Linked DNA regions of Luteolibacter sp. Y139. The protein of the gene in region 1 interacts with the protein of each later gene in a pairwise test. Links are inferred from orthologs where the notes say so. Each region holds a gene or a part of one and is shown on either strand. Other genes may lie near its edges.

Region 1 (5,172 bases):
AGCGGGCACCGCTGTCTGCTGGTCAGTTCCGGTGCGGTCGGCGCGGGTGTTTCCGCTTTCGGGCTCGGCGGCTATCCGAGCGATTTGACCACCAAGCAGGCCTGTGCGGCCGTCGGTCAGGCGCGGCTGATGCATACCTACGGGTCGCTGTTCCAGAATTTCAATCTGGCGGTCGCCCAAGTCCTGCTCACGGCTGCGGACCTCCAGACGCCGGAGCGCCGGCAATATGTCTCGGACACGCTGCACCGCTTGCTCGCGGAGCCGAACATCGTGCCGATCATCAACGAAAACGACTCGGTGGCCGTGGAAGAACTCCGGGTGGGTGACAATGACATGCTTTCCTCGCAGGTCGCCGCGCTGCTCGGCGCGAAGACGCTGGTGCTGCTCACTTCGGTGGACGGACTGCTTTCGCCGGAGACGAATGAACTCGTCGAGGATGTGCCGGACGTGAATGCGGTGCTCGGTTTCGCAAAGGACGAGCGGGGCCGCTTTTCGATCGGTGGAATGGCCTCGAAACTGCAGGCGGTGAAGAATTCCGTCGATGCCGGGATCACCGTTCACATCGCCCACGGCCGCAAGCCGGAGCGGCTCGCTGCCATCCTCGCCGGGGAAAAGGGCGTTTCGACCCGTTTCGCAGCGAACGCCCAGTAATAAGCCTTTAGTGCCAACGACGGCACGATTCCCGCCTTTCAAATTTTGCATTCCGGGCCCACCTGCCTTTAGTCCGACCCCATGACCGACGCCGAAGTCTTCTCCGCCGTGGAAACGCTGGCCCGCAACGCGCGCGCGGCCTCGTACAAGCTTTCCCAACTCACGACGGAGCAGAAGAACGAGATTCTCAAGGCGATGGCCGCCGAATTGCGCGCGCGCACGGCCGAGATTGTCGCCGCCAACGCCCTCGATCTTGCCGCGGGCGAAGCGAAGGGGCTCGCGAAGCCGATGCTGGAGCGCCTGAAGCTGGACGCCGCGAAGGTGGAAGCGATCGCGCATGGCATCGACCAGGTCATCGCCTTGCCCGATCCCGTCGGTCAGGTGATGGAGAAATACACCCGTCCGAATGGCATGCACCTCCAGCAGGTGCGCGTGCCGATCGGCACCATCGGGATCATTTATGAGAGCCGCCCGAACGTGACGAGCGATGCGGCGGTGCTGTGCTTCAAGACCGGTAACGCCACCATCCTGCGCGGTGGTTCCGAGGCGATCCATAGCAACCGCGCCATCGCCGATGCCTTGCAAGCCGGTGGCGAGAATGCGGGCCTGCCCGCGCATGCGATCCAGCTCATTCCTTTCACCGACCGCTCCAGCGTCAGTGCGTTGTGCCAGATGGACAAGTGGCTGGATCTGATCATCCCGCGGGGTGGCAAAGGGTTGATCGAGACCGTGGTCTCGCAGGCGCGGATGCCGGTCATCAAGCACTATGACGGCATCTGCCACCTCTTCGTGGACAAGGCTGCCGACCTCGACATGGCGGTGAAGCTCACCGTCAACTCTAAGGTCCAGAAGACTGGCGTGTGCAACGCGCTGGAGACTTTGCTGGTTCATTCTGCCGTTGCGCAGAGCCACTTGCCCACGATTGCGGAGGAGCTGGTGGAAAAGGGCGTCGAACTCCGCGGCTGCGAGCGCACCCGCCAGATCATCGATGCCGTGCCCGCGACGGAAGAAGACTGGGGTACCGAGTATCTCGATCTGATCCTGTCCGTGAAGATTGTCGATTCACTGGAAGAGGCGATCGAGCACATCAATACCCATGGCTCGCATCATACCGAGACCATCGTGACGGGCGATGATGCGGCGGCGACCGCCTTCCTGTCCGGCTGCGACTCGGCCTGTGTCTTCCACAATGTCTCGACCCGACTCGCGGATGGTGAGGAGTTCGGCTTCGGTGCGGAGATTGGGATTTCCACCGACAAGCTCCACGCGCGCGGGCCGATGGGTCTGCGCGAGCTGACGAGCTATCAGTACCGGGTGCGGGGTAACGGGCAGCGGAAGCTGTAAGGGCTTGGTTGCTGGCAGGCGAGAGTGGTGGCTACGCTTCGCGGCAGTCAAAAGATGATTAATCCCTATCAGCCGCCGGAATCCGAGCCAAGCGAAGGCAATGGTACCGGACCTCCAGACGGCGAGCGTTCGAAAGCCGGCAACTCTGCCCCGGCCGTTGGTTGCGGAGTAGGGGGGTGCCTTATCCCTCTATTGTTGTTCATCGCCGCTGCAATCTCTGGGGATACGGGCGGTCCGTTAATTTGGCCGTTTGCCTCCGTGTTGTTTGGAGGGATTGGGATGGTCATTGGAATCGCCTACCGTTTCGCAAAAAGGGATGTTGAATCGCGCCGACATCGTCGTCGTTAGCAAACGGGTCATTTTCCCAAGATAGCCTGCGAATCATCCCTTGGGGAAATTGTCCCGCAATCGAGCTGGGGCGTTCTTGCACAGTGGCATCGGCCCGCTAGCGTCGCGCCGTGTCCGCGCCCACGTCTTCCCGCACCTCCTTCGCGGTCATACATGGCTTGTGGACGGTGTTCTTTTTCTTGGGGATGTCGCCGGGCTACTACACGCCGGCGCTGTCGAATATCCTTAAGTCGCGGGGGCTGGGCAGCGAGTGGGTGGCGTATGCGTTCATGGCGGCGCCGCTGGCCGCGCTGATCTCGCCGCTGATCGTGGGGTCGGTGGCGGACAACCGCTATCCGGCGCAGAAGGTCTTTGCGGTGATCGGCATGGTCAGCGGGGTGTTGCTTGCTGCGGCTTTCGCGGCGCTGGAGAGGTTCAATTCACCTTGCCTTTTCCTCGGCCTGTTCGCGTCCGCATCGATCGTGGCGGCGCCGATGTGGAGTATGCTGGCAAGCATCTCGATGGTGCACTTGCGCTCCGGTGAACGGGAATTCCCGGTGGTGCGGCTGGGCGGCACGCTGGGGTGGATGGCGGCGGGGGTGCTGACCAGTTTCGTGTTCCACTTCGAGGGTTCGCCGGGGGCCGGATATGCAGCGGCGGTGACGCGTTTCGCCGGGGCCGCGATCGCGTTTTCGCTGCCGAACACGCCGCCGATGGGGAACTCGCGCTCGCTCCGAACGCTGCTGGGGCTGGATGCCTTCAGCCTGCTAAAGGAGCGCGATCACCTAGTTTTCTTCTCCGTCACCACGCTGCTCAGCATCCCGCTGGCGGTGTTTTTCATGCACACGCCGATGCATCTGATCGCGCTCGGCAATGACAAGCCGTCCGCAACGATGACGATCGGCCAGATCAGCGAGATCGTGGCAATGTTGCTGATGTCGGTGGTGATGACGCGCTTCCGGGTGAAGACGGTGCTGATGGTGGCGCTGGGGCTTTCGGCGCTACGCTATGCGCTCTTCGCGATCTCGGGGGAAACGGGGAACTCGGGATGGCTGATCGGGGGCATCGCGCTGCACGGGCTGTGCTACACGCTTTACTTCATCACCGGGCAGCTGTTTCTGGACCGGCGGGTGGATCCCTCGATGCGGACGCAGGCGCAGGGCCTGCTGACGCTGGCGAGCAATGGCGTGGGCTCGGTGGTTGGGACCCTGTTCGGGAAGTATCTCTACGACTTCACCGTGGAGCACCAGCACGGCGGCTGGGCGAGCTACTGGTGGGTGCAGACGGCGCTGATCGCGATCTGTTTGCCGGTGCTGGCGATCTTTTATCAGGGGGTGGCGGCGAAGAAGGATGCGACTTGATCGCTTTCTGAATGTAGGCGCATTCGTGAGAATGCGAAGTGGTCCGGCAGGGTCCGATTATTCGATGGATTCCGCGGTATCACCCCACTCCGTTGGAGGCTACGAGGGGCAGGCTACCGCGCCTCCGTTTTGAAGATTACGGCAGCTTCCACTCGGCCTTCTTTGCCTGGTATTCGGCTTCCGGCAGGAGCACGTAGACGGGCTGTTTGTCGGGATCGATCCAGGCGATCAGCTCGCGGAGCTTCTTTTCCGGCATGGTGGTGCAGCCTGCGGTCGGCTTGGAGCCCTCGCCGCGCCAGATGTGGAAGAAGATGGCGCTGCCGTGGCCGGGGGAAATCTTCGGCTCGGCATTGTGGGCGATGAAGAGCTTGAGCGAATGCGGGTAGTCATCCTGCTTCATCTGCTGCTTCTTTTCCCAAGCGGTGGCGGGCTCGTGATCGAGCACCAGGTGCTTGTTGTAGCTCGGGGACGCGGGGTCCTCGACCCACATGTCGCGGGTGGTGACCTGGCGGTAGTAGAGCTTGGGATTTTTCTGGATGCTGGGATGAATGCCCCAGGCGCCGCCGATGCGGAAGACGCCTGCGGGAGCGCGCCAGTCGCCTTCGGTTTTGATTCGTCCGCCGGAGGGAACCGGGCTGATGCCGAGGCCCCAGACGAGGCCATCGCGGCCAAGCCGGCCTTGCCAGGGACCGCCGGTCTTCACCCACTTGCCGCTCTGCTTTTCGTAGGTATTCAGCGTGACGGTGGAGGTGTTCCAGTCCTTCGCGGTGCCGACGACGCACTGGGACGATTTCGCGGGCAGCTCGAAGGCGGAAAGCGGCAGGACCGAGACGATGAGGGCGAGGACGGCGCGAAGCATAGGCGGAAGATGCGCGGTTTTTCCGCCGGGGCAAGACGAGTCCGGCATTGGGATTCGGCGGGAAACCGGTTGGGCGGTGCAGATTCGGCGGGTCACGGTGCCGGGGATTGTCTGCGGGAGGAAAGTCCGCGACCCTGAGGACATGGGAAAATGCTCAGTGCTCTTGGGTTTCTCCGCGGTCGCTCTGCTGCTTTCCGCCAGAGCGGACGAACCTCTTCCGGACGGACTCTATGCGGAGGTGACCACGCCACGCGGGGTGGTTGTGGCCGAGCTTCATTTCAAGCGGGTGCCGATGACCGTCGCGAACTATGTGGGCCTTGCGGAAGGAGCGCTCGGCCCGAAGAAGGGCACGCCATTTTTCGACGGGCTCACCTTTCACCGGGTGGTCGAGGATTTCGTCGCCCAAGGCGGAGACCCGACCGCGACCGGCGATGGCGATGCGGGCTACCTGTTCCCGGACGAGATCACTCCGGCCCTGAGCCACGACCGCGCCGGGGTGGTGCAGATGGCGAATGACGGGCCCGACACGAATGGCTCCCAGTGGTGCTTCATGCTGCGGGAGGTGCACCGGCTGGACTTCCTGCACAGCGTCTTCGGCCACGTGGTGCGGGGCTTGGAGGTTCTTCCCAA
Region 2 (7,620 bases), on another replicon or contig:
GCCGGCGAATTGATCTTCGCTCTCAACGGCAACTACACGGTGAAGATGGGCTCGCTGGCCAGCACCGGCGGAAACATCCGCGGCGGAAACAGCGCCACCGGCACCACCACCCTAGAAGTGGGCCAACTGGGCACAAACACGTCGATCGTCGGCAACCTCAACAACGGCACCACCAAGGTCATCGCCCTCACGAAAGTGGGCACCGGCATCCTGACCGTCCTCGGCCCTAACAACTACTCCGGCGGCACCACGATCAGCCGCGGCACATTGATGGCCAACGGCACCCTAACCGGCACCGGCACAGCTGCCGTCAACAATGGTGGCGCGCTCGCAGGCACAGGCACCGTAAGCGCACCAGTCACCGTAGCAGGCGGCGGCACCCTGTCTCCCGGCAACGGCAGCGGCGGTGTGCTCACCCTCGCCGGCGCCGTGTCGCTGCAAGATGGCAGCGCCTTGGAAATCGGACTCGGCACCAATTCCAGCCGGCTCGCCGTGGGTGGAGCCTTCTCCGCGGACGGCAGCGTCACCGTGAACCTGAAGGCCTTGGCCGGCTTCGGCCCCGGAACCTATCAGCTCATCACCGGAGCCACCGGCATCAGTGAAACGAATTTCACCGTCGGCACAATCCCCGCCGGTTACGCCTGTGTGCTCACAGCGAACGCTGGCACCTTGTCAGCCACCGTAGCCATTCCCCCCGCCATCCCAGCCTCCCTAACCGCGACCGGCGACACGTCGGAGATCGTATTGAATTGGACCGCTTCGCCATCAGCCGCCAGCTACAATATCAAGCGCTCGACCGAAGCAGGCAGCGGCTATTCAACCATCTCCACCGGCGTCACCACTGCCAACTACATCGACGCGGGCCTCACCGTGGGCACCACCTACTACTACGTCGTGTCCGCAGTGAATACGCTCGGAGAAAGCGCCGATTCAAATGAAGCAAGCGCCCTCGTCCTCAGCGCCAGCGAATCGTGGCGCAAGCAACACTTCGGCTCGACCGAGGAAACCGGCGACGCGGCCGACGCGGCCGATCCCGATGGCGATGGCCTGTCCAACCTGATCGAATTCGCCCTCGGCACCCTTCCGAATCAGTCATCAGCAGACACCGCACCTGAAGTCTCCGTTATCAATGGCAAGCTGACGATCACCGCGACCCGCAATACCGGAGCGATCGATGTAGTGATGACGATTCTCGCAAGCGACGACCTCACATCGGAGAACTGGCAACCCATCGCCCGCAGCGCCGGTGGTTCTCCCTTCACGGACATCATCCAGAATCTTCCCACCGGAGCCACGATTCAGGAAACTGGCACCGGAGCCACCCGCACGGTGCAAATCAGTGACATCCAAATGACCAACGATCCGGCGCATCCCAAGCGCTTCCTCAAGCTTCAAGTCGAGCGTTGAGATCGGAGGACACTTGACGAAGGCCCCTTGGGAAAGGCCGCCGCGCGCTCCCGTGCGTGGCGACCTTCCCCTGTCTCCTCCTACGGGTGCCATGAGAAATCAAAACTCCACCTTGAGGCGGGCAAAGAGCTTGCCACCAGGCGGCAGAGGAAAGCTCACCGTCCACACCTCACCGCCCGGACTGGCCTCCGTGGCGATGACGACGCCATCCTCGCCGTCCGCCGCGGTGAATGGAAAGTCGAGCTCTGAACCGTATTCGATGACCGGCTCTACCGAAGAAGCGCCGGCACTGCGCTCGAAAGTGAAGATGAAGCGATCACCCGAAATCCTGCCGGTGGGTTTCCCCGCCGGCTGACCGGAAACCAGCGGATCTCCATCAAGGAAGAATTCCAGGGCATTCGCGAAGCCATCACCATCAGGATCAGCCTCAGGCAGCTCATCGCCTGCATTCGCCCACTCGTAATTCGATGCCCAGCCGGCATACGGCGACGCACTGGGCGTGACCGCGATCTTGTTCCCCTGATAGGCATAGTCGATGGCGTAACCATCACCTCCCTCGATCGAAGCGAAGCCACCGCCACTACGAGTCCCGTAGGTCGCGATAACATACGGCTGCGTCAAGGGCGGACCATCGGGAAGCTCGATCCGCAACGTTGCGCCTTCGACCTTCAGGTCACCAGCGACGGCGAGCAAATCACCGGACGTGGCCGTGAGTTCAATCGCCAGCGTCCCACTCACGACTGCATCATCCTCCACGGTCAGCGTCCCGACTCCATGGCCCGGCGCGATCGTTCCGGCCGCCGTCACCGATCCACCTAGCGTGCCCGCGCCGGCGATCGCGCCGCCTTCTTGGACAGTCACATCGGAGGCCACAAGCTCATCATCGATATACAAGGTGCCACCTTCGACCACAGTTGCCCCCGTATAGTAGCAAGTCCCTGCGCAGGTGAGCGAGCCAACTCCGCGCTTCGTCAGTCCGCCACCCCCATCGAGCAGATCCACCGTGAAGCCCACCTCATGCTCCGTGAAGCCGCTGTTGATCTGTGGTGTGGTATCAATGAAAAGGCCGCCATCTTCGACTCTCACGGTGTCGATGCCAGCCAGCAAATCGAGATCGTTTGCTCGCGGCGTAAGCGTGCCGCCATTGAATACAAAACTGGTGGCCCCGGTGCTCTCGCCCTTCAGGATGTGGCTCGCAGTGAGGGTGCCGCCATTGAGCTCGAAGGTCGCACTGGCCGAGTCCGCATAGCCGAGGAACAGCGTGGAAAAGACCGCGATCGAACTGCTGCCGGTGAGCGTCCAGGTGGCGGTGGCATTGCCACTTTCACCGAGATAGGTGTCAGTGGACATGTTGATGAAGTAGCCGCCGCTTTGCAGGACGGTTGCGCTGCTTCCATTCCCGCGACCGATGGCAACATGCGTGCCGGGCATCGTCGGCAGCTTGTTGAAGGAACCGCTTCCACTGAGCTTGAAGGTTCCGCTGGCCCCGTCTGCTCCGACGATGAACCAATCATGGGAATTCGCCGCGGCGTGACCATTGAAATCAAACTCGCCTGTCGCCCCGGCCCCACTGCCAATCTTCCATGGCACCATGCAGTTCATGAAACCCGACGACTGAACGTATTCGCCGATGCTGCCATTCCCCTCACCGACGACCACGCTGCCCGCACCGACACGGTTGATGAAGCCATTGTAGAATTTGAAACTGCCACTCCCGCCGGTGCCGCCAATCGTCATCGGCCCGTTGGAGAAGAACTGGCCATTGTCCAACTCGAACGTGCCTGAGCCGCCCGATTGCTGCCCGAGGGAAAGAGCACCGTTGCAGGTGAGCATCTGGCCGGGCGTGATGCCGAAGTTGCCTTCGGACACGTTGAGCGCGCCCACCGTGCGGACATCGGTCAGCCAGACTATCCCTCCATTGGCGACGATCGCGGTATCACCGCCGCCGGGCAGAACGCCGCCGGTCCATTTGGAGGTCTCGTTGAAGTCGCCTTCACCCCCCGACCACGAGATATTCGCGGCATGGAGCGGAGTGGCGAGCAGGATAGCCGTCGCCAAGGCCTGAAGCGAGCGACGGTTGATTGGGGAAGTGGTGAAGCGGGTTTGTACGGGGATCGAGGGCAACCTGTTTTTCACGATCGCCCGATATCCGTCCGCCATGACGATCTCCACCCGGATGGGACGAAGGGGTGTGTCCGCGTGACGAAAGCGTCATGGAAAGGATCAACCCGCGCCGAGACGCTCCTGAAGATCACGGAGCGGAGCCGTCATGTCCACGCGTGCACCGGACTTCAGGATCACGCAATAGCTCCCCGCTCCCATCGGCTGCACCTCCCGCAGACGGGAGAGATTGATGATGGCCGAGCGGCTCACGCGCATGAAGCCATTTGGCTCCAGGCGCCCTGTCATCGCCGCCATGGTCTCGCGAACGATATGCCGCTCGCTCCCGCAATGGAGCACCAGGTAGTTTCCCGCCGCCTCGACATGATCGATCTCTGCGGCGCGGACGAAGAGGATGCGCTCCGGCGACTTCACCAGCACACGCGGCCCGCCATCCACCGCGTGCAGGTGCGACTTCAACTGCGCGAGCCCGCCATCGGAGCCCGATGCCAGCCTCTCGCGGGCCCGGGCCACCGCTTCCTTGAAACGCGATGCCTTGAACGGCTTCAGCAGGTAGTCCACTGCACTCACTTCAAAGGCCCGGACCGCATGCGTGTCGTAGGCCGTGGTGAAGATCACTGCTGGCGCAGGATCGGATGGTAGCTCCTCCAACACATCGAAGCCACTCAGGCGCGGCATCTGGATATCGAGAAAGAGCAGCTCCGGCCGTAGTTCCGTGCACATGGCCAGGGCACTCTCTCCATCAGCAGCTTCCCCCGCGATCTCGACGTCCGGCTCACTGCCTAACAAGCCACGCACCCGCTCGCGAGCCAGCTCTTCGTCGTCCACGATCACGCAGCGGATCTTTTTCATGAGGCGGAAGTGTGGGCGGGAAGCTCGATGATCATGCGGACACCGCCCCCCGGCGGTTCCTCAGAGCGGAAAGCGTGCCGTCCGGGATAGAGTGCCGCCAGCCGCTCGCGGATGCTTGCGAGCCCGATGCCACTGCCGGAGCCGCCCTTCGAAGGATCGAGTCCCACGCCATCATCCTCGATGCGGATGACCAGCCTCTCCCCTTCCACCGCGGTGGTGATTCGCACACAGCCTCCCTGACCACGCGGCTCGATACCGTGATGAATGGCGTTTTCCACCAAGGGCTGCACCAGCAGCGCGGGCACCAGCAGCCCAAGCGTATCACGGTTGATCTCGCGTTCCACCTTCAGCCGCTCACCGAAGCGCATCCGCTGCAGATCGAGGTAGCGATCGATGAAATGCAGCTCCTCGCGCAATGGAATCTCCGCCTGCCGTTCTCCATCGAGCGCGATGCGTAGCAGCTCGCTGAGCGAGGTGATCATCTCCTCGGCCCGCTCCGGGTCCTTCCGAGTGAGCGTCGCGATCCCATTGAGCGTGTTGAAAAGGAAATGCGGCTGGAGCTGGGCTTGCAAGGCACGCGCCCGCGCCATGGCGTGACTGGAATCGAGCAATGCCGCCCGTTCGTTCTCCCGCCGCGCCGTCCGCAGGAAGATCCCCGCATGAGCGGCGATCAGCAGCGCTCCGAAAGCGAACGCATCTAACAAGATCGCGGAATCCCCCGGCGACTTGGCCAGCCCGCCGAGCGCGGCCTTCGAGCGGCTGGCGATCTTCGCCCACCTCGCCTCGATCCGTTGTTTCATCTCCTCGCGGGTGAAGATCATCCCCGGCAGCTTTCGTGGATCGACTTCCGGCGGCAGACCGAAAGCCTCGGGTAGCTCGATCTGCGGATCGCGGCCGATTTCGCGCGCCAGCGGGATGCCAAACTCACCACCGGGCGTCTTGTCGAAGCCGGGAGGAAACCACGTTTCCACCGCGGGCATGGGCGCCAGGATCGGCTGCTGCCGTGCCGCACGGTCTTGGAACGCGGCACTCAGCCCCACGAAGAGCGCACCCGCCACGAGGAGCACCATGCCGTTCCGCCACTTCGCTGTTCCGAACAGCGGAAATCGGAACGCGGTCCACAGCACGTACGGCGCGAGTAGTAGCCACGGCATCCACGGCAGGAGCTGCTGGTGCATCAGCAACCGCGAGGCCGACACATCCAGCGAGCCACCCGCTCCCATCTCCACGAAGATCACGCGGCTCGTCGGCTCGCGCAGGGCGAACCACCACACCGCCACGACAGCCAGCATGGTCCACGTCACAAAGAACGCCACCGGCAGCCACCGTGGCAAGGCACCGGCGCGAGATGAAGACAGGGTCATCGGCGCAGTCATTATGAAGGATCACCACCCCGAGGCGGCGCGCATTGGGACGAACTAGCGGGCGGCGGGGACGAAGGCACCAAAAATCGGGATGGCGGCACCCCACTCGATCGGAGGATCGACGCGGTCGCCGGTTTCATCCAGCGTGATGAAATGAAACCCACGTTCATGCTCGTCGCCTTGCTCCCGGCCATCGCATTCGCCGAGCCGGAACTTCGCCAAGGCCGCTTTCACACGCCGGAGCAGGCGAAAGCGGAGATGGACGCACGGTGGCAGGACTACGGCACCCACGACGGCTGGACCAAGCGGGCAGCAGAGATCCGCCAAGGCATCTTGGAAGGAGCCGGCCTCTGGCCGCTGCCGGAGCGAAAGCCGCCAGCAGTGATCCGCCATTCAGAGCAGAAGCAAGCTGGCTATACCGTGGAGAATATAGCGCTGGAAACCGCTCCCGGCTTCTACCTCTGCGGCAATCTTTACCTGCCGGAGCAGCGCGAGAAGATGCCGGTGGTTCTCTGCACCCATGGTCACGGGCCACCAGACCCTCTGACGCATGGCCGCTTCACCGAAGCCATGCAGAAGCGCAGTGGTGCCTTGGCGCGCATGGGCTGCGCGGTTTTCGTCTATGAGATGGTCGGCTACGGTGAGTCGGCCATCGCGGGCTGGAAACATGGAGTGAGCGGGCAGGAGCTGCGACTTCAACTTTGGAATTCGATCCGCGCACTCGATTTCATGCTCTCCCTCCCCGGTGTGGATCCCACAAAGGTAGGAGTGACCGGCGAATCCGGCGGTGGCACGCAGTCCTTCCTTCTGGCAGCAGTGGACAGTCGCGTCACGGCATCGATGCCCTGCGTGCAAGTGTCATCGTGGTTCTATGGCGGCTGCACCTGTGAAAGCGGCCTGCCCATCCACGTGCGTCCCGACCACGTGGCAAACAATGCCGAGATCGCCGCCGTTATGGCCCCCAAACCGTTGCTCGTGATTTCCGACGGCAAGGACTGGACCCAAAATGTCCCCGAGCTGGAACTGCCATACTTGAAGCGGATCTACACACTCTTCGGGAAAGAAGACGCAGTGGAAAACGCCCACTTCAAGGACGAGGGGCACGACTACGGCCCATCCAAGCGCGCGGCGATGTATCGCTTCTTGGCGAAGACTTTCGCCCTCGATGACACGAAGGCGGACGAGGCAAGCGTCCCGGTGCTACCGGGCGCATCGCTGAGAGTCTTCGATGAGAACCACCCTCGACCGAAGAACGAGGTGCCACCGAACTCCGAGGTGAAACTTCATTAAGGGGTGTCGACGTTCCGTCGACGCGTCCACACGCCCAAAAGCTTTGCCGTTTCCCCAGCCGCCGCTGCCCCTTTCGCCGCATGCACCGGATAGGATGGAGCTTCTGAAATTCGCCGGAAGAATGCCACCGTAGTCTGCCCCAATTGCCATGAAACCCTACGTTCCCTTCACCCTCGCCCTAGCTGCGGCACTCTCACTCCCCGCCTCCGCACAAGAGCGCCCGAAGCTCCAAATCATTAACGGCAGCAAGCAGACAATCGATGTCTTCTGGATGAAGTCGGACACCGAGCCAGTGGCCAATGGCAGCCTGGAACCCGGCAAGGACACCGTCATCACCACCTCGCCGGGTCACAAGTTCCAGATGATCGGCCGCGACGACAAAACGGAAGCCACCGTCACTTCGCAGGTGCCCGTGCAGGGCTTCCGCTTCGATCCACCGGACAAGGAAGGCATCCCCGCCTTCTACACGCAGTCCCTGCGCCTGCGCGGCTTCCCCATCGTCGCCTCTGCCAAGGTGAATCCCTACGCCCTGAAGGAAGCAGCCTTCCTCTGCGACCTGATGCTAGGGAAGCGCCCGGACGTGCTG

The links.
Region 2: the proteins of WKV53_RS04505 (region 1) and WKV53_RS22185 interact in binary tests that used the Escherichia coli proteins (3 or more experiments, as listed by UniProt). The link is inferred for Luteolibacter sp. Y139 from one-to-one orthologs.

Annotation. Positions count from the first base shown.
Region 1 is NZ_JBBUKT010000001.1:1,076,706-1,081,877, reverse strand. The notes cover bases 1-2,863. They hold WKV53_RS04505 (glutamate-5-semialdehyde dehydrogenase), read left to right. Parts: upstream 1-732; coding sequence 733-1,995; downstream 1,996-2,863. Other genes in these bases: WKV53_RS04500 (MFS transporter), read left to right, coding at 2,454-2,863; proB (glutamate 5-kinase), read left to right, coding at 1-651. Also shown: more of WKV53_RS04500, read left to right, coding at 2,864-3,683; WKV53_RS04495 (L,D-transpeptidase family protein), read right to left, coding at 3,820-4,542; WKV53_RS04490 (peptidylprolyl isomerase), read left to right, coding at 4,685-5,172. UniProt on the Escherichia coli protein: Catalyzes the NADPH-dependent reduction of L-glutamate 5-phosphate into L-glutamate 5-semialdehyde and phosphate. The product spontaneously undergoes cyclization to form 1-pyrroline-5-carboxylate.
Region 2 is NZ_JBBUKT010000010.1:207,817-215,436, reverse strand. Bases 2,506-5,505 are described here. They hold WKV53_RS22185 (LytR/AlgR family response regulator transcription factor), read right to left. Parts: upstream 4,381-5,505; coding sequence 3,631-4,380; downstream 2,506-3,630. Other genes in these bases: WKV53_RS22180 (histidine kinase), read right to left, coding at 4,377-5,505; WKV53_RS22190 (autotransporter outer membrane beta-barrel domain-containing protein), read right to left, coding at 2,506-3,543. Outside these bases: WKV53_RS22195 (LamG-like jellyroll fold domain-containing protein), read left to right, coding at 1-1,407; more of WKV53_RS22190, read right to left, coding at 1,507-2,505; more of WKV53_RS22180, read right to left, coding at 5,506-5,744; WKV53_RS22175 (alpha/beta hydrolase family protein), read left to right, coding at 5,898-7,034; WKV53_RS22170 (hypothetical protein), read left to right, coding at 7,183-7,620. UniProt on the Escherichia coli protein: Member of the two-component regulatory system BtsS/BtsR, which is part of a nutrient-sensing regulatory network composed of BtsS/BtsR, the low-affinity pyruvate signaling system YpdA/YpdB and their respective target proteins, BtsT and YhjX.